DNA from 3 places in the Serratia sp. PL7 genome. Region 3 is predicted to be linked to each of the others. Evidence: riboswitches for the same ligand, from Rfam matches in the RefSeq annotation. Region 3 holds a riboswitch; each other region holds the start of a gene.

Region 1 (6,609 bases), on a different contig from region 3:
GGGTTGTAACGGCGTTGGCAGAAGGGCACCTTTATTGCCAAAGCCATGAGCGATGCCAGGAACGCCGCTGAGCAGCGGGGAATAGTCGGTCATAGAACGTCTTTGCCTGTGGCTGAGAGGAGATATCCAGTGTAGCCAGCTTTTGGATTACTTGGCTAGTGGCAGATGGGCATCCGCCTTGCATCGTACACCAGCCTTCTTTAGACTACCCGCGCCATCTCTCTCTGGGATCTCATCCATGTCTTATCAGTGCCCCCTGTGCTTCCAACCGCTTGATTTCGCAAACCAACAGTGGCGTTGCGAAAATAACCATCAATTCGACCGTGCCAAAGAAGGGTACGTCAACTTAATGCCGGTGCAACACAAGCGTTCTAAACAGCCGGGTGACAGTGCCGAGATGATGCAGGCCCGCCGCGCATTTCTTGACGGCGGCTACTACCAGCCGTTGCAACAGCGGGTGGCCGAACTGTTAGCCAACACCTTGCCTATTGAACCACAGGCACTGCTGGATATTGGTTGTGGTGAAGGCTATTACACGGCCGCCGTGGCTGCAAGCTTGTCTCAGGAGCGGATTGTGGCGGTGTATGGCCTGGATGTCGCCAAGGTGGCGATTCGCTCGGCGGCCAAACGCTACCCGGCGGTCTCTTTCTGCGTGGCTTCCAGCCATCGCCTACCGTTTGCCGACGCGTCGCTCGATGCGGTGTTACGTATCTATGCACCCTGTAAAGCCGAGGAATTGGCGCGGGTAGTCAAGCCGGGTGGGGTGGTTGTGACGGTGTCACCGGGGCCGCGTCACCTTTATCAGCTAAAACAGCAGGTTTATCAGGAGGTTCAATTGCATGCGGAGCATGATGAGCAGCTTGAGGGCTTCAGCTGTGATTTGGCCGAGTCACTGGCTTATCCGATGGCGCTGCCGGGTGAGCAGGCTGCCAATCTGTTGCAGATGACGCCGTTTGCCTGGCGCGCTTCGCCGGAGGTGCAGCAAGGTTTGCTAGACATGGCGACCTTTGCCTGTGAGACGGATTTCGCTATCCGCTTATACCGCCGGGTCGCCCCTCACCCCAACCCTCTCCCATAGGGCGAGGGAGCTGGCCAGAGTAGCTTCGAAAACTAGGGTGTAAAAGCAAGAAAGTTGAGGTATTACGCAAAAAGATCAACGAACTCGATCGGTTCCCTCTCCTTGGGGAGAGGGTGAGGGAGTATGCTTCGTCGCCAGAGATTAAGCCAGGTAGCCCAAGTGCTCCAGCAGGATATTAAAGCCAATCCCGATCAACACCACGCCGCCAAGAATTTCCGCGCGCTTGCCCAACAGCGGGCCGATAAACCGGCCAACCATCATCCCCAGCGTGGCCATGATCATGGTCGCCATACCTATCGCCATCGCGGTATGCAGGATATTAACCTGCAGGAATGCCAGACCTACGCCGATTGCCATCGCATCCAGACTGGTGGCAATGGCCGTAGCAACCAGCACCCAAAAACCATGACGATTGACTTTCTCTTCTTCCGGTTTGTTTTTCACCCCTTCAACGATCATGCGTGTGCCAAGGATAAACAGCAGGCTAAAGGCGACCCAGTGATCCCATTCCATGATGTATTGGCTGGCAAACAGACCTATGCCCCAGCCGATCAGCGGGGTAATGGCTTCAATGATGCCAAAGATCAGACCGGTACGGATAGCTTCGCGAAAACGCGGTTGATGCAGAGTGGCACCTTTGCCGATCGACGCGGCAAACGCGTCCATAGACATGCCAAAAGCCAGGATAAGAGTTGCGGAAAGGTTCATTGAAATAGTCTCGGCCGGGTGGCTCCATATACACGTAACCCACCCCCAACCTTACGACGGAGTTACGTGCCTATGGTCTCGCCAACCTACCTGGCTGCCCGCACCACGTTTCGCTGACGAAACGAGTATGTTGATACGGGCGTTTCTGGTTATGACTCCCCAGAAACCGGCTACTCCCCAATGACGGCGCAACCATACCATAATATTTTTGCTGCGGACAACGTTTAATTTCACTGGGTATTGGGTGAAATTGAGACTTATTTTCATTAGCGTGTTTATTGAGGGGAATAATGGCGATAGTTGCATCAAAGGTGTGGAAATAATAAGCAGAAAAAACACCAGCCATGCTGATTAATTACCCAAAAAAATTATTGTCAATTAATCAGTATGGAGTGGGGTTGTTTAACTCATTTATTTTCAAGGAAAAAATTATAGATTTTTTCCAGGTCATCCAGGTGCGTAACCTGGATTAATAACCGACGCTGTTCTAAGTCGATAACCAGAATGCCATCTTCGGATAAATTCATGGATTTGATGCGTCGATAGTCAATAAACGCATTTGCATAGAAGAAGCCGGTGGCTTTAAACAACATCTTGGGCCAACGGATATAGGAGATATATACCGCAATCAACGCCAGGGAAATTAGCAGGTAGGTGGTTATCGGCGCTCCCTGCTCGACCAGGTTGCGGTAGAGCAGAATAGCAATCAGACCGACGAAAATCAGGCAGTCCAGACGGTTACCCCGCTTGAGCTGCACCTTTAACAGCGTTTTGCCTTTCAGCAGGTTCATGCCGAACTCGTCATACAGCGCATACGCCAGCATCAGCAGAATAAAAATCAGTATTACGCCATCGGTCAGCGACATCTCACCACTCCATAAATAAAAAAACCGGGGGTTGCCCCCCGGCTATCAATTGCTATTACAGACCTAACAGACCAATCCAATAACCGAAGATACCGATGGCGAAGAAGCCGATGATGATCCACAGCGCGTTGACCTTCCGGCGCAGCAACCACATACAACCGAAGGTCAGCAGCAGCGGTACCAAGCCAGGCATCAGCTGATCAAGGATGGTTTGTACCGTGGTTACGTGGGTTTGCCCGGTTTGGTCGGTAATTTTCGACACCACCAGCGGGATATTGACGTGCGTCCACTTGTTAACCAGGGCCCCCATGACAAACAGGCCGAGGATGGACGCCCCTTCCGTCAGTTTTTGCAGGAAACCACCGCCCATATCGCTAACGATATCGACCCCTTTGCGATAGCCGTAGGCGACACCGTAGTAACGAACCAACAGGCGCACCAGGTTAAACATCACGAAGAACAATAGTGGGCCGAGCAGGCTGCCACTCATGGCAATACCCGCACCCAATGCGGCAAATACCGGGCGAACGGTACCCCAGAATATCGGGTCACCTACGCCGGCCAGTGGCCCCATCAGACCTACTTTGATGCCGTTGATGGCCGCATCGTCGATCGGTGCGCCGTTGGCACGCTGTTCTTCCATCGCCATGGTAACGCCAAGGATTGGCGCTGCGACGAACGGTTGCGTATTGAAGAACTCAAGATGGCGTTTGATTGCCTGCTTGCGTTCGTCGTTATTGTCTGGGTACAGGCGACGGATCACCGGCACCATGGAGAAGCAAAAACCTAGCGCCTGCATACGTTCGAAGTTCCATGAACCCTGGAACAGGTTGGAGCGTACGAATACGCCTCGAATATCGGCAGGTGTCAGTTTCTTTTGAGTCGTTGTATCAACCATTTCTTTCACCTATTCCTAGTCCAATTCGTTATCGAGGTCGTTGGCACCGGCAGGGTTGGCCTGAACCACCTGAGACTTGTTGTATTTAGGGCTGAGCTGGATGTAGAGCACCGCCATCACCACGCCGATCACACCGAGTGCGACCAGGTTAAAGTTGGTGAAGGCTGCGGTAACAAAGCCCAGGTAGAAGAATGGCATCAGATAACCGGCACGCATCATGTTGATGACCATCGCGTAACCGACTACCACGATCATGCCACCGGCGATGTTCAGACCGCCTGTGACCACTTCCGGAATTGAGTTAAGCAGGGCGTGGACGCCAGCTGTGCCGACAGAGACCGCAACGATCACCGCAGGAATAGCGACACGCATTGCCTGTACCAACAGGGCCGCGATGTGGATCACGGTAATACCGTTCAGGTTACCCCGTTCTGCCGCTTTGTCCGCCGCATGCTGGAAGGCCACGGTGATGGTACGCACGATAATGGTCAGTACCTGGCCTGCTGCTGCCAGCGGGATCGCCAGGGCAATACCGGCACCGATGTTTTGCCCACCGGCGATAACCAGAATGGTGGAAATAATCGACGCTAACGCCGCATCGGGCGCAACCGCAGCCCCGATGTTCATCCAACCCAGTGCGATCATTTCCAGCGTACCGCCGATGATGATACCGGTTTTGATGTCACCGAGAACGAAGCCAATCAGCGTACAGGCCACTAACGGGCGGTGGAATTGAAACTCATCCAGGACGGAACCCATCCCGGCGATACAGGCAACGATAAATATCAGTACAATCTGAAGAGTGGTGATCTCCATTGCACTTCTCCTATATGACCAAACAGCTCTGAGTAAAAAATTAACGACGTTGCCGTTAATTGAGTTTGTTAATCAGGTCCATCATTTTTAGCTGACTGTCGGAAGAGACCTTACGGACTTCAAGTTCAATCCCGCGTTCGTTTAACTTCTTAAACGCCTCGATGTCTTTCTCATCGACGGACACCGCGTTATTCACCTGGGTTTTGCCCTGGCGGAACGCCATACCACCGATATTCACCGATTTGATATCCACACCTTCCTCCACCAGACGCCAAACGTCAGTTGGGTTGGTGAATAGCAGCATCACGCGCTCACCCGCATATTTCGGGTTGTTCCAGACGCGGATCGCCTTTGCCACGTCAACAACGTGAGCGGTAACGCCTGGAGGGGCAACCTGAGTTAACAAGGTTTTACGGACGTGGTCGGCGGCCACTTCATCACTGACTACGATGATGCGGCTGACGTTGGTCTCTTTGGTCCAGCGGGTAGCAACCTGGCCGTGGATCAACCGATCGTCGATACGTGCCAGGCAGATTTTCATATGGTCATTGGGGCCGAGAGGCGCTTGTGGCGCGGCGGCTTTTGGGGCAGGGGCACTTTGTGGCGCGACGGGCTTAACACTCTCTTCCACCGGTTTCTTCAGCGCTTTCACGCCCTCACGGCCGGTTTCCAACGCCAGCGCGACCAGTTCGTCAAAGCTTGGGTTGTCATCACGAGCCATGAATGTTTCCACCAGCATGGGAATGTTAACCCCGGTGATAACCTCATAGTGTGGTTTGTCTACTGCGATACGGCTGGCCGCGTTAAACGGGCTGCCGCCCCAGGTATCAACCAGAAACAGGACGCCATCGCTGGTATCGAGTTCACTGATTCTCCCATTGTATTTCTCAATTAACGTTTCAGCATTCTCACCGGGAACGAAATCTATGTAGGCGACGTTGGCTTGCTCACCTAATAGCATTTCTGCTGTTTTCAGCAGTTGTTCCGCTGCAGTCCCGTGTGTGCCGATGATAATAGCTATTGCCACTCGCTACCTCCTCGTTGAACTTAAGGCACGGATCGTGTCTTGACTCATCACCATCCTGGCAGTCACTTCCGCGGTTCAGATACGTTGGTTCAAATACATTATGGTAGAAAAAAAGAAACTCACACTTAACATTTATCACGCAGTTTCAAAAACCTGTGGCCGTTAATTCCCGTTAACGCCATTTATTTTAGTGCGTGAAAAAATAAATTTTGTGACATTGCTCTGCTATTAGTGGATCGATTAAGCCGAATAGTTAGTTTGCGGAATTAAACAGCAAAGCTGTTACAAAATGAGACGTAACTGAACGAAGCCACTTTTCTGGCGAAAAATTTCCTGCTAGAGTGCATTCTTCTTTCATAACCAAGGAGTGAAGGGCCTCAGCCCTCCCTATGGACTGTCACCGAAGTTACTGTTTTACAAGGTTTCACCCACCACCTGCTGGTGCAATAACGTTCGCTCGGCCTTATGGCTGCTTCCTGTTAGTGCCATCCCGTTTTCTCTCTGTCATCGCCAACGCAACATCTGCGTTTGCCTCCCTACGTCTGAGCGCCGCTCTGCCAACCTGTCTTTCTTCTGGAGTCTGATATGGAAATATTAATGGACCCCTCGATTTGGGCCGGGTTATTGACCCTGGTGGTCTTGGAAATCGTGCTGGGTATCGACAACCTGGTATTCATCGCCATTCTTGCCGACAAACTGCCGCCCAAGCAGCGTGATAAAGCGCGCATTATCGGTCTTTCATTAGCCTTGGTGATGCGTCTTGGATTGTTGTCGGTGATTTCTTGGATGGTGACGCTGACCAAACCGTTGTTCAGCGTGGGGGAATTCGCTTTCTCTGGCCGCGATCTGATCCTGCTGTTTGGTGGGGTATTCCTGTTGTTCAAAGCCACGATGGAGTTGCATGAACGGCTGGAGGGCAGTACCCATCAGGAAGGTGCCAACCGTGGCTACGCCAAATTCTGGGCGGTGGTGGTGCAGATTGTCATCCTTGATGCGGTGTTCTCGCTTGACGCGGTGATCACGGCGGTGGGGATGGTCAACGATCTGCCGGTCATGATGGCTGCGGTAGTGATTGCGATGGCGGTGATGTTGCTGGCCTCGAAACCTTTGACCAACTTCGTGAACGCCCATCCGACCATCGTGGTGCTCTGTTTGAGCTTCCTGCTGATGATCGGCCTGAGCTTGATTGCCGAAGGCTTTGGCGTGCACATACCGA
Region 2 (6,609 bases), on a different contig from region 3:
CGCAGCAAAGCAAACACCCTTTTATCGTGCCCTGCATGATATGGCCAGAGTTGGTCTGGCGTTGGCAGCCATGGCAATATGCCAGCGAAACATTGGCTTGGGAGGCATTGAGTTCCCACTATCCAACGCTGGTTGTGGGGCTTGCCAGCCGACCAATGGCTTCACGAGCAGACCATGACCGGGCTGCGGACAAAGTTTACTCAGACTATTTTCTGGATCCCGTTGGCCCCATTCTTGATAAGTTGGCAGCCAATCCGGTATGGCCAGCGTGCTGGGCAAATATTGCTATTTATCATCCGGATGAAACCGTGCGTGAAAATATGATTTTCCGGCTGGTTAATCCCTCTCAAGCCCTATTGCAGTCACTGACCAAAGATCCTTCTCATTTGGTAAGGTGTCGACTGGTTTCCCGCTATCATGACGATGAAATGTTGATGATGGAGCTACTGGACGACGCCAATGTCTGGGTTAGCGGTGAGCTGGCGGAACGCGCCATTTCCAGTCATATATTGACCCAGCTTAGCCAATCGATGGATCTGTTTATCCTGAGCAGGCTGGCTCATAACCGGCAGTTTTTCCTTAATCCAAATCCGAGCACAGGCGCCCGACTCGTATGGCAAAAGCTGGCGCAGCATCCCTATGTGTTTACTGAGGATAGCTTTGCCGGTATGGCCGCACTGGCGGAAGATAACGTCATAGATTGGCCAATTTTTTCTCGTTGGGCTGAACAACTCGCAGATAACTATCCTCAAGTGCGTGATAAAACGCCGCCGTTCCGCACCTTTGGCTATTCTGAATTTCCGGCTTCTGAAACCAATTTGTACGACACTGCCAACAGCCTGTTTCAGTTTAACCGTTCACTGGCACTCAACCCTTTGACCCCGGTAGCGATCCTCCGCTTATTCAACCAGTGCCCATTTGAGCCGTTGAGGCAAGAGGTTGCCCAGAATCCAGCCCTGCCTGCATCCTAGATGAACAAAGTGGTGAAATTCGCTACCCAGCAGTTGAAGAAGCGAAAGTAACGAACCTGCTGCTCCCGACAGGCTCAATCAGCAAATTAAGGATATAGAATGTCGAAGTTAATTTATTATGTTGCAGCATCTATGGATGGCTACATTGCCACCCAGGATCATGAGCTTGACTGGCTGACTAATTTTATCTTAGGCGATGATGCTACACCTTATGATGACTTCTACCAGAGTATTGGCGCGGTGATTATGGGAGGAAAAACATACAGCTGGATAATGGAAAATGCCCATGGCGACTGGCCTTATAAAGATGTTCCGGCGTTCATTTTGACAAGTCAGGATCTGGCAATACCGCAAGGCACAGGCATAAGTAAAGTGAGTGGGAATGCTAATGATATTGCCAGGCATGCAAAACTGGCGGCAAAAGGTAAGGATGTTTGGGTTGTTGGAGGAGGTAAGTCCGCTGCATTTTTCGCCGATGCTGGGGAGTTAGACCAATTATATATCACAACCATTCCCGTATTCCTGGGGGAAGGGATCAAGATCCTACCCGTCAACCGTAGTGTGGTTGTGACACCAGTGACGAACAGATTTTTACAAAGTGGTGCGCTAGAAACCGTGTTATCTATAAGAAAATAGTGACGCTTAGTCACCATGCAGGATGGTTATAGTGGAGCGCCATCCTGCAGTTTACGTTTGTCAGTATAATTTATCGCCGTGAGGCTATTGATACCGTTAGCGGCTCAATAATATTGAGGCGAGAATATAAGCGAAATAAAAAGCCCCATTAATAAATAACATCCACACTTTCAGCTTTTTGTTTCTGGCATTGATCCACAGCCAAAATGCCGATGAAAGCGTAATAAATACCCCGATCAACACTTCATGCCGGGGCTGCCATGGCGTCAATAATATACCGATGGCGGGTAATATCGTGCCTTGGAAAACCATTGCGCCGGTAATATTGCCTAATGCCAGGGTATCCTTTCCTTTACGTATCCACAGAATGCTGTTCACCTTCTCTGGCAATTCGGTAGCTATAGGAATGATAATCAATGACAGCAATAACACCGAGATGCCAAGCTTTTCCGATACTGCGGCAACACCGTCTATAAAACCTAAAGCCCCTGCTACCAATACGCCCAAACCCATTAAGGTTTGCAGGATGATGGTAAATAGCGTGGTGGGCAACCCCACTCGGGATAAGAACATGACGTTATCTGCCGCAGTTCCATTGCCTTCAGCCACTAGTTTTTTCGAAGCGTGTAAGGTTTTTACAATATAGGTGACATAGAGCAAGACTAACAAAACGCTGACACCCATCCTGGCGACTTTCATTTCCACAGGAATGAACAAGGCGATTGCGGCTAACACAAAAGCCATCAGGAAGAAACGCGTATCCCGTATAAACCCCGTAGGCTCTGGGGTGATTGACCCGTTAACCCCCCGCCGTCTTACCACGGCCAGCGCCATCAAAAAGATCGACAGCGTAGACAGCATCAGCGGCGCGCCCAATATCGCCCCTACGCCAATCTCTTCGTTAACATTAGCCGCTGACGTACCGGCAACCAGGGCCAAAATGGGCACCATGGTTTCAGGTAAGGCGGTGCCAATGGCGGCAAAAAGCGAACCGGTTACCCCTTCAGAGATCTTCAACCTTTCGCCAAGGTGCTCCAGGGCATTGGTGAAAATTTCGGAGGCAATCAATATGACGACTAAAGATATTGCGAGTTGGAAAAATGACAGCGTCATCCTTTAGCCCTCAATTCGCCAGGCTTTTGGGTGAGGTTAGTTGAGGGTAAAGCAGCAAAAAGAGACATAATGGAAATACCGACTGGACGTAGCAAACCATGGTGTAATATTCCTCGTCCAATCCAAAAGAAATATTACCCCTATGGTCTCGCCAATCTGATAGACGGATGTGCCACAGCAAATTGCTGAGTATGTTGACACATCCTCCTTCATGATGAAGGAAGGCTACTCCCCAAATGAGTGGGGCAAGCTTAGTCGAACTGTCATGGCGCTGTCAAAGTCAATTACTCTGCCGGCCTTTCACCAGGCGCAGCGTTTGATAAATCGTCATCAACCGCTGGACTAATTGCGTGTGGTTATTGGAGCGAATACGCTCGGGTAACTCGTTTAACCATGCAGACAGCTGCACCAGGCCATAGCCATTTAGCGCCTCGGCTAACATTTCCACCCGCTCAATCCCGCGCCCTCCTTGATGCCGGATCCCCTGCTGTAACCACTGAGCCAGTAACGTTTCGGTGTCTGCCAACGCTTGTTGCATGCCTGAGCGCTGTTGCAGATCGGCCTGGCGCTCCATCGGGAAAGGCTCAGCCTCATCGGCACACAGCGAGAAAATCTGGGTGTCACTGGCGACGGCTAACGGCTCGATAATCAGTTTGCCTGACGCGATCTTCACCCTGCCTGAAATCAACCGCGGCGGAGTTGCTGGCGTGAGCATTGCCCTGGCCAATACCTCGATAGCCTGAGGGGCAGCACTATCGTAATTTAGTGACACTGTCACCAAATTATCATTACCCGCCTCTCCGCTTAAGAGTTCAAGCTGCAAGCACTGCAAGGCCGGGTCCCAGCACCAGTCGAGCACCTCGCTAACCGGTAAAATATGCAGCTGTTCGATCGGCTGTCTCGGGCGTACAAAATCCGGCAATGCCTGCTGGAGATGACGCTTCAGCGCTGCCGCATCAGGCTGCCTGAGCGGTTCCCCCAGCAGCTCCCACGCACGGGCAGAGAGCGGCAATACGCTGGTATATTGCTTACCGCTGGCAATGTCCAACGCTCCGTTTGCCCGGCGTTTGGCGGCATTGGTGATCACCTGGCAGGCCGCCAGTTTTTTTACCGGGTGGCCGGCAATCCTGCGGCTGCCTATCGGCGTCGCCACGCCTTGTGGATCGCTATTTCTAGGCCACTGGCGTTCGATCACCATCAGCGCTTGGGAGTCCGGGTCGGTATAGATCAGATCCACCCCTTCCTGCTGCTCGTCTGCCCAATAACGCGCACCGAGTGAAACCAGTTTCAGATGTTCCAGCTGGATCTCACCTTTGACGCCCAGGCCAAGAATTTCAGCCGCCGGAAGGCGTGGTAAGGTCTGCTGCTGCGCCTGTTGGTCCATGCACCTGGCCGCGACCAACCGGGCGGAAAGCCCGCTGATGCGCTGCAAGAATTCGACCGGATGATAGCGGCTTGAACGATTATGTTGATCGGCCATCCCTTGCTGAATATCCGCCAGGCTTTCGCTAATCCAGCGCCACTGAAGCTGCTGGGCATGGCGACTCACTTCTGCCATCAGGGGTTTGATGGCCGTCTCAGGCTGGCTGCTGCCGTCCGACCACAGCTTGAGCAGCAATTTATCCAACGACGTTTGTAATAACACTGCTTCTGATTGGTCGAATAAGGCGTTTGCCTTCGCCTGTTCGCCGTCAGGCAAACTGATTTGCAGCGTTAACTGCTCAAAGTCTGGCTGGCTGAGTTCGGCCTGCTCAAAACCCCAGACCGCCATCACAATATGTTCGCAAATCGTCTCCTGAATACAGTCACAGCGTGCATGAGCTAGGCTGCTGCGGGAGAAAAATCGCACGTCACACATCGGTAAACGCGCTGACGGAGTGGCTTGCGCCCCGCTGCCTTTGCTCAATTGCACCACTACGCTGCTCTGGATCAGCTTTTTAGCCCGGCTAATAACCGAGACCGGGACATCGCCAAGCTGTTCACTAAATTTGGCTGGGGACCAAGCCGGTGCAGGTTCTTGCGGCTGAGCATCGTCAGCTTCTGGGGGCACCCCAGGGGCATGTAACGCCTGATAGGCCAGGACCAGCGTAACCCGATGGCGGCACATGCTGCTGGCCGGGCAGCTACAAGCCGCATCCCGCAAGGTTTTGCCTGGCGGAAAAGTGACTTGGTTGCCGTCGCCGAACTTGGCATCAATACAGCCGTCATCACGCTCTGTCACTTCAGGCAGTTTTCCTTCGGCAACCTCTTTCTGTGCACGCTTAACGAAGCCCGCGTTGCTTAACGCCATTAGGGCTTCCGGCGTGAGTTCGAGTAAATCGGAACGTTGAGTCATCCTTGCACCTTTTCTGCCAGCCAGGCCGCCAGTTCGCCGGGCGTCATGGCGCCAATTTGTGCGCCGACCGCGACCAGCCGGTTAGCCATGTCACGATCGTATTGTGGGTTGGCCTGGTGATCTAACGCTGCCAGCCCCAACACTTTGGCTCCGGCCTGAATGCAGGTACGCACCCGCCGTACCAGCTCGCTTTCGCTGCCGCCCTCGAAAAAATCACTCAGCACTACCACGATCGTGCGCTGGGGATTGGTGATGCAGGACTGGGCATAGCCCACCGCCTTGGCGATATCGGTGCCGCCACCTAGCTGTACTTTCATCAGCAGTTCAACCGGATCGCTGACGTCTGCGGTCAAATCCACCACCGCGGTATCAAAAGCGACCAGCCGGGTTTGCATGCCTGGTAAATTCCATAGGCAGGCCGCCATCACTGCGGCATGGATCACCGAATCCACCATCGAGCCACTCTGGTCTACCAGCAGGATGATGTCCCAACGTTCGCTATGGCGTTTAACCCGGCTCATAAACGCTGGGGTTTCGATAAACAGCTTGCCGTGCTGTGGGCTCCAGCGGTGCAGGTTATCGGCAACGGTGCGTTTAAAATCAAAGTTGCGCGCCACCTTGACCTGCGAGGGGCGGCGGCGGTCACGGCTGCCGGAAAAGGATTGGCGCACGTCACGTGCCAGGCGTTCCATGATCCGCCGAACCACTTCCGCCACCAATCGGCGTGCGGCGGCCAATACCTGCGGGTTCATCAAGTGTTTGGTGTGTAACACCGCTTTCAGTAACGCTTCCGAGGGTTCAATACGTTCCAGCACGTCAAGATTGGTGACCACATCGTCAATGCCGTAGCGCTCAACCGCGTCCACTTCCAACCGTTCAATCACCTCTTTCGGGAACAGCTGATGAATTTCATTAATCCATTCAGGCGTAGTCAGGTTGGATTTACCTAGGCTGGCTCCACGCTCACCGCGAGCCAAACGCTCCGGATCCCGTCCATACAGCCATTCAAGTGCGCTATCGACTGAGCGATAGTGATCGTCTAATTCACCCAACGAGGCCTCGGCGGCTTCGCCTAACAGCAAGCGCCAGCGCTGTAATTCTGGAGTTAATTGATTTGCCATTATGCCAGCCCCCATTGGCCAAGGATTTCCAGTGCCCGCTTTTCGGCCTGTTGCATAGCAGCAATCTCTTGCGGCGTTGCGGCAGTAATTTCGCGATTTAACGACGAAATCGGTAGATGACTCGCCTGATGGAGCTCCAGTATCTGGCGGGCAAACTCACCGCGCTCCCTTGGTGGCAGCCAGGCAAATGCACCGCGCATCGCGGGCAAGGCCAGCAGGAAGTCTTCATCATCCAGTGCGCTAACCAGCTGGTTCAGACCTTCAACAAAGGTTATATCCTGAGTCAACTGGTGGCGCGCCAACGCAATCAATCCGCTGAGCGCATCGCCCATTTTATTGGCTGCCAGGGTGGCCAGCAGCGCTAACGGCTGTGCGATCGGCGATGCGGTATCAGGCTGGGTGTCATTCAGGCTGAGTAATGCGCCCAATGCCG
Region 3 (6,609 bases):
CGGCGCAACTTCATGGCGAAATACATTTTCCAGTATAGCTTCTGCGCCAGCAGCGCGCTGCGAATACGGCGCCCCAGGCTTGAGCCTGATTTGCGGGATGTAGAACGACTCATAACTTCTCCTTTTCTGTATGCCCTACAAGTCAATCACAAAGATCTTAAGAGAGTCTTAACGGGCTCTTGGCGGCCCTGGCTGTCTCACCGGAGTGAGACAACAGCATACGGCAAAAGGTCCCGAGATGCAGCGCACGGCTGACAAAGTGCGAGCTTCATCGGGTTTGTTACACTGAAAGTCATGCCCGTGCAGGGCGCAGTGGTCGGGAGAAAAGGCTGGATGAAAAGAATCAACCGTTATTACGACGCGGCCAAGGCGCATCATACGCCGGAGGGATTTCGCAACCTGGAACCTTCGCGGCGTCAGGAGGGGGACCTTCAACGTTGGCAAGATGAACGCAAGCGCCAGGGATTGCCCAAGCCGCCGCAGCAGGGTTACGCACAATTTACCGAACGCTGGTGGCAGCCTGCCGATCTCAGCGGCAGCGACGACAGCGTCTGGTGGTTGGGGCATGCCTCGATGCTGCTGCGGTTGAGCGGGCGCTATATCCTGATCGATCCGGTGTTGTCCGAACGTGCATCGCCACTGAGCTTTTACGGCCCGAAGCGCAGAACGCCGCCGCCGCTGACGGTGGAGCAACTGCCGGCGGTGGATGCGGTACTGATCTCCCATAACCATTATGACCACCTTGACAGGCGCACGGTGCGGCAATTGGCGCGGCGTTTCCCTCAGGCCGAGTTCATCGTGCCGCTCGGCTTGAAGCGCTGGTTCCGCCGTTATCGGCTGAAGGTGCATGAGCTGGACTGGTGGCAAAGTCTGCCGTTGGGCGAGCTGACGGTCTACGCCACGCCGGCGCGGCACTGGAGCATGCGCACGCTGTGGGATCGCAATCGCTCACTGTGGTGTGGATGGGTGATCCACCATCCGGGGCTGCGGTTTTATTTTTCCGGCGACAGCGGTTATTCGGAACGGCTGGCGGAGATTGGTCAACGGCTGGGGCCGTTCGACGTGGCGGCGCTGCCCATCGGCGCCTACGCACCGCGCTGGTTTATGCAGGAGCAGCATATGGATCCGCAGCAGTCGGTGACGCTGTACCGTCAACTCAATCAGCCGCGCGCCATTCCCATCCATTGGGGGGTATTCGAATTGGCGGATGAGTCGCTGGACGAACCGCCGCAGCAGTTGAATCTGGCGCTGAGTGAGGCGGGGCTTGAACAGCATCAATTCCACCCGCTGAAGATTGGCGAGCGCATCGCGTTGCAGGATTCTCAGCAAGCGTGGTCTCTTCGCCCTGCGGTACAGAGGAAAGAATAAGAGCAACGGTTTGAAAGCGCGGCAGTAATTAGCAAAATTGATAAGTGCGGGTGGTGATTCAAATAACCACCCGATCTTCAGGATTTAATTCAACGCCACACTTTTGCTATTCATAAGATTATTCCGGTTATTCGGACTGATGGTTTTCGGATTATTTAGGATGAAGCCACTGGCCAGCGGGAGAGGCGTCTGGACGTTGCATGCTTATGCAACCGTTGTGCAGGACGGTAACATCATCGCCCGCCTGTGTGCTGCTCCTGCTCGTGCGGTGTGGCGGCAGGGCTGAAGGCTGATGATGATGCGTTTTCGACGGTAAAGGGGCGGAGCAGCGATGAATAAATTGGCCCCCGTTCATCGATATTCAAATGTTGCATATCAAATTCCATAAAGATTCAAATTTTTTAACGCTATAAGCGGCAAAAAAGCGAAAATGACGAGACGGACATGCGACAAAACGATGAAAGTTTTGTTAAAACTCCACCAGAATGCGGGGTCTGGTGCGGTGGTTTTTGCAAGCAGAAAATAGCCGATGCTTCAACATCTTTTGGCCTATTTAAGCAAATGTGGCTCTCGACCGTTTCAAATATGTGCGACATGTCGTTCAGTGATTAAAAATGGCTTGCCATCGCATACAGAGTATGTGATAACGCATCTGGGTAAAACGAGGTACAGTTCTGTATATGTGTGGCATTTTCAGTAAAGAAGTTCTGAGTAAAGACGTTAGCGTTGAATACCGCTTCTCTGCCGATCCTTATCTTAGTGCCTCAAGCAGTAACGACTCTAGTTTGTCTATGTAACGCCCACGGGCGGTTTAAACAATCCAAAGGAAATACTCAAGATGGCAAAGATCAAAGGTCAAGTTAAGTGGTTCAACGAGTCTAAAGGTTTCGGTTTCATCACCCCGGCTGACGGCAGCAAAGACGTGTTCGTACACTTCTCTGCAATCCAGGGTAACGGCTTCAAAACCCTGGCTGAAGGCCAGAACGTTGAGTTCGAAATCCAAGATGGCCAGAAAGGCCCATCTGCAGTAAACGTTACTGCTATCTAATCAGCGTCAGCTGTACAAAAAGCCCGCCTTCGCGCGGGCTTTTTCGTTTCCGTCATCCGGCGGCGATGACGATGCCTGCGTACTGGTTGCGGCCTTTGATCCCCGGATGCGTCGGATCCTGCGCGCGCCGATGGCTGTTGCGGCGATAGCTGGTGTATTTGAAGCGCTGCGGCCGCTGCGGGTCGACGTCCGGCGTGCAGATGGTGCAACTGCCGGCGCGGTCAACGGCGGCGAAACCGAGCGCCGTCAGCTTGTATTCGGCAATTGCGGCCAGATCCAGATGCCGGTAATGCGGGCTGATCAGCGTGGCGGGCAGCGGCAGGCGCTGTTTAAAATTCTCCACCAGCGCTTCATCGACTTCGTAGCAGCATGGGCCGGCGGCGGGGCCGATAGACACCACCCAATCGGCGGTGTCGCCATCTTGGCGAATGCGGGACGCCATCTGCTCCAGAATGCCGTCCAGTAACCCGCGCCAGCCGGCGTGTACCGCCGCGATAGCGCCACCGTCGCGGCGGCTGAACAGCACCGGCAGACAGTCCGCCGTCAGTACGCTGATCAGAATGCCGGGCTGGCGAGTGTAGAAACCATCGGCCTCGCCGCACGCCTGCGCCGGTTGCAGCACGTCGACGATGCGGGTGCCGTGTACCTGCTTTTTTTCCGGCAGCGTGGCGCTGTAGGGCAGTAGATGCCCTGGCAGCAGCGCGAGTTTGCTGCCGAAGCCGTGCTGAATGTGAGGCACCGCATCGAGCAGCGCGGAACGATCGCTCATAAGTTATGTTCACCTGCGTGAGAAAACAGACTCTCAGTGTAGCCAGCTTTTTCCCCGCTTGGCCAGGTGTTGTTGGCGGCGAAAGCGAGTGGGGATGCGCCTTGCATCAAACCGGCGCCTTCTTTAGACTAGCCGCGCCCTGTCTCTCTGGAAGCCCATTCATGTCTTATCAATGTCCCCTGTGTCATCAATCGCTGCATTTTTCATCACAACACTGGCGTTGTGGCGGCAATCATCAGTTCGATCAGGCCAAAGAGGGCTACGTCAATCTGCTGCCGGTACAGCACAAGCGATCGAAGCAGCCGGGAGACAGCGCGGAAATGATGCAGGCGCGGCGAGCGTTTCTCGACGGTGGATATTATCAGCCGTTGCAAGAGCAGGTGGCCGAGTGGCTGGATTTGGCGCTGGCGGCCGATGCTGGCGCGTTGTTGGACATAGGCTGTGGGGAAGGGTATTACACTGCCGCGGTGGCCGCCAGGCTGGCCCAGGAGCGCAATATGGCGGTCAATGGGCTGGATGTCGCCAAGGTGGCGATCCGCTACGCCGCTAAACGTTATCCGGCGGTCTCGTTCTGCGTCGCTTCCAGTCACCGTTTGCCGTTCGCCGATGGTGCGTTGGATGCGGTCTTGCGCATTTATGCACCTTGCAAGGCGGAGGAGCTGGCACGGGTAGTGAAGCCGGGCGGCGTGGTGCTGACGGTGTCGCCGGGCCCGCGTCATCTGTACCAGCTGAAAGAGCAGGTGTACCAGCAGGTGCAGCTGCATGCCGAACAGGATGAACAGTTCGCCGGATTCGACTGCGAGCGCAAAGAGGCGCTGGCCTATACGATGACCCTACCGGGCACGCAGGCCGCCAATCTGCTGCAGATGACGCCGTTCGCCTGGCGCGCCACGCCGGAGGTGCAACAGCGGTTGGCCGAGAGCGGCGAGTTTGTGTGCGAGACGGACTTCGTGCTGGCGTTGTACCGACGTCGCGCTTAAGGGGCCTTGAACTCAAAAACAAAAAAACCTGCCGCGGCAGGTTTTTTTCAAAGCGAGCGCTTCAGGCCAGGTAGCCGAGGTGCTCCAGCAGAATGTTGACGCCGATACCGATCAGCACCACGCCGCCGAGGATTTCGGCGCGCTTGCCCAGCAGCGGGCCGATAAAGCGGCCGATCATCATGCCTAGCGTCGCCATGATCATGGTGGCGCAGCCGATGGCCATCGCGGTATGCACGATGTTCACCTGCAGGAAAGCCAGACCGACGCCGATGGCCATCGCGTCGAGGCTGGTGGCGATGGCGGTGGCGACCAGCAACCAGAAACCATGACGTTTGACCTTCTCTTCTTCATCGGGCTTGTTACGTACCCCTTCGACGATCATGCGCATGCCGAGAATGAACAGCAGCGAGAAGGCGACCCAGTGGTCCCATTCCATGATGTATTGACTGGCGAACAGGCCGATGGCCCAACCGATGAGCGGGGTGATCGCTTCGACCACGCCGAAGATCAGGCCGGTGCGGATCGCTTCGCGGAAACGGGGTTGATGCAAGCTGGCACCTTTGCCGATCGACGCGGCGAAAGCATCCATGGACATGCCAAAAGCGAGAATAAGCGTTGCTGAAAGGTTCATGTGAAATAGCCTCGGCCGGGTGGCTCCATATACACGTAACCCACCCCCAACCAAACGACGGAGTTACGTGTCTATGGTCTCGCCAACCTTACCTGGCTGCCCGCACCACGTTTCTTACGGCGAAACGAGTATGTTGATACGGGCGTTTCTGGCTTTTTATTCTCCAGAAACCGGCTACTCCCCAATGACGGCGCAACCATATCATATTATTTCCGCCACGGACAACCTTATTCTATGGCAATGTTTGTTCTTAATTGAGACTCGTTTTCATTAATCTAATTTCATGCGGGAATATAATGTAGCCAGGGGTAACAATGTTGCAGAAATAATAGTCAGAAAGGAGATTGCGCTGCCGATTAATTACCCACAAGCAGCGCAAGGTTTGAGCTAAAATAACGTTAATTTTTCTTTATTTATTGATTATCAACAAAAAAGTGGTAAATCTTCTCCAGGTCGTCCAGGTGGGTCACCTGAACCAACAGCCGGCGCTGTTCCAGGTCGACGGCCAGAATGCCGTCCTCCGATAAATTCATGGCTTTAATGCGGTTATATTCGACAAACACATTGGCGAAGAAAAAACCGTGCGCTTTAAACACCATCTTGGGAGCGCGAATATAAGAAATATAGATGGCGAGCAACGCCAAAGAAATAAGCAGATAGGTGGTTAATACCGCACCGTTGTCGGTGACATTGCGGTAAATCAGAATGGCGATCAGGCCGACGAAAATCAGGCTGTCGAGGCGGTGGCGGCGTTTAAGCGGTACTTTGAGCCGCGTTTTACCTTTCAGCAGATCCATGCCGAATTCGTCGTACAGCGAATACAGCAACAGCAGGGCGATAAACAGCATCAGTACGGCGTCGGTCAGTGACATCTCTTGCTCCATAAAAAAGCCGGGGGTTGCCCCCCGGCCGTTTCGAACGATTACAGGCCCAGCAGGCCAATCCAATAGCCAAAGATACCGATGACGAAGAAGCCGATGATGATCCACAGCGCGTTGACTTTCTTGCGCAGCAGCCACATACAGGCGAAGGTCAGCAGCAACGGCACCAGGCCCGGCATCAGCTGGTCGAGGATGGTCTGCACCGTGGTGACGTTGGTATGCCCGGTCTGGTCGGTTATCTTGGACACCACTAGCGGGATATTCACGTGCGTCCACTTGTTGACCAGCGCCCCCATGACAAACAGGCCGAGAATGGACGCTCCTTCCGTCAGTTTCTGCAGGAAGCCGCCGCCCATGTCGTTGACGATATCGACCCCTTTACGGTAACCGTAGGCCACGCCGTAGTAGCGGGTCAGCAGGCGCACCAGGTTGAACAGCACGAAGAACAGGATCGGTCCAAGCAGGCTGCCGCTCATGGCGATGCCCGCCCCAAGCGCGGCGAACACCGGTCGCACGGTGCCCCAGAAGATCGGGTCACCGACGCCCGCTAAAGGCCCCATCAAACCGACCTTGATGCCGTTGATTGCGGCGTCATCGATCGGCGCGCCGTTGGCGCGTTGCTCTTCCATCGCCATGGTCACACCGAGCACCGGCGCCGCCACGTAAGGGTGGGTGTTGAAGAACTCCAGGTGACGCTTGATCGCCTGTTTGCGATCGTCATTGTTTTCCGGATACAGGCGGCGGATCACCGGCACCATCGAGAAGCAAAAACCCAGCGCCTGCATGCGTTCGAAGTTCCATGAACCCTGGAACAGGTTCGAACGCAGGAATACGCCGCGAATATCGGCCGGCGTGAGTTTCTTTTGAGCAGTTGTATCAACCATTTCTCTCACCTATTCCTAGTCGAGTTCGTTATCGAGATCGTTCGCGTT

Evidence for each region. A riboswitch is a leader RNA that binds a small molecule or an ion and turns the genes downstream of it on or off. The one in region 3 is predicted to bind manganese.
Region 1: linked by a shared signal. The riboswitch ahead of mntP (manganese efflux pump MntP) and the one ahead of mntP (manganese efflux pump MntP) in region 3 are both predicted to bind manganese.
Region 2: linked by a shared signal. The riboswitch ahead of N6G83_RS51430 (sodium:calcium antiporter) and the one ahead of mntP (manganese efflux pump MntP) in region 3 are both predicted to bind manganese.

The regions. Positions count from the first base shown of each region.
Region 1 is NZ_CAMFLB010000008.1:218,533-225,141, reverse strand. Features, by position in the region: gene N6G83_RS28730 (polyphenol oxidase family protein) at 1-93, opposite strand, end outside; gene rlmA (23S rRNA (guanine(745)-N(1))-methyltransferase) at 239-1,078, shown strand; gene mntP (manganese efflux pump MntP) at 1,220-1,786, opposite strand; yybP-ykoY riboswitch at 1,797-1,977, opposite strand; gene N6G83_RS28715 (DUF986 family protein) at 2,194-2,652, opposite strand; gene N6G83_RS28710 (PTS mannose transporter subunit IID) at 2,708-3,550, opposite strand; gene N6G83_RS28705 (PTS mannose/fructose/sorbose transporter subunit IIC) at 3,566-4,366, opposite strand; gene manX (PTS mannose transporter subunit IIAB) at 4,422-5,393, opposite strand; gene N6G83_RS28695 (TerC family protein) at 5,979-6,609, shown strand, end outside.
Region 2 is NZ_CAMFLB010000041.1:25,085-31,693, reverse strand. Features, by position in the region: gene N6G83_RS51440 (hypothetical protein) at 1-971, shown strand, start outside; gene N6G83_RS51435 (dihydrofolate reductase family protein) at 1,071-1,607, shown strand; gene N6G83_RS51430 (sodium:calcium antiporter) at 1,704-2,720, opposite strand; yybP-ykoY riboswitch at 2,841-2,967, opposite strand; gene N6G83_RS51425 (SWIM zinc finger family protein) at 3,001-5,055, opposite strand; gene N6G83_RS51420 (VWA domain-containing protein) at 5,052-6,176, opposite strand; gene N6G83_RS51415 (DUF5682 family protein) at 6,176-6,609, opposite strand, start outside.
Region 3 is NZ_CAMFLB010000001.1:797,634-804,242, forward strand. Features, by position in the region: gene N6G83_RS03770 (hypothetical protein) at 1-113, opposite strand, end outside; gene N6G83_RS03775 (MBL fold metallo-hydrolase) at 334-1,368, shown strand; gene N6G83_RS03780 (hypothetical protein) at 1,529-1,654, shown strand; gene N6G83_RS03785 (DUF2627 domain-containing protein) at 2,049-2,165, shown strand; gene cspE (transcription antiterminator/RNA stability regulator CspE) at 2,207-2,416, shown strand; gene pgeF (peptidoglycan editing factor PgeF) at 2,469-3,185, opposite strand; gene rlmA (23S rRNA (guanine(745)-N(1))-methyltransferase) at 3,347-4,165, shown strand; gene mntP (manganese efflux pump MntP) at 4,227-4,796, opposite strand; yybP-ykoY riboswitch at 4,804-4,991, opposite strand; gene N6G83_RS03810 (DUF986 family protein) at 5,210-5,668, opposite strand; gene N6G83_RS03815 (PTS mannose transporter subunit IID) at 5,719-6,561, opposite strand; gene N6G83_RS03820 (PTS mannose/fructose/sorbose transporter subunit IIC) at 6,577-6,609, opposite strand, start outside.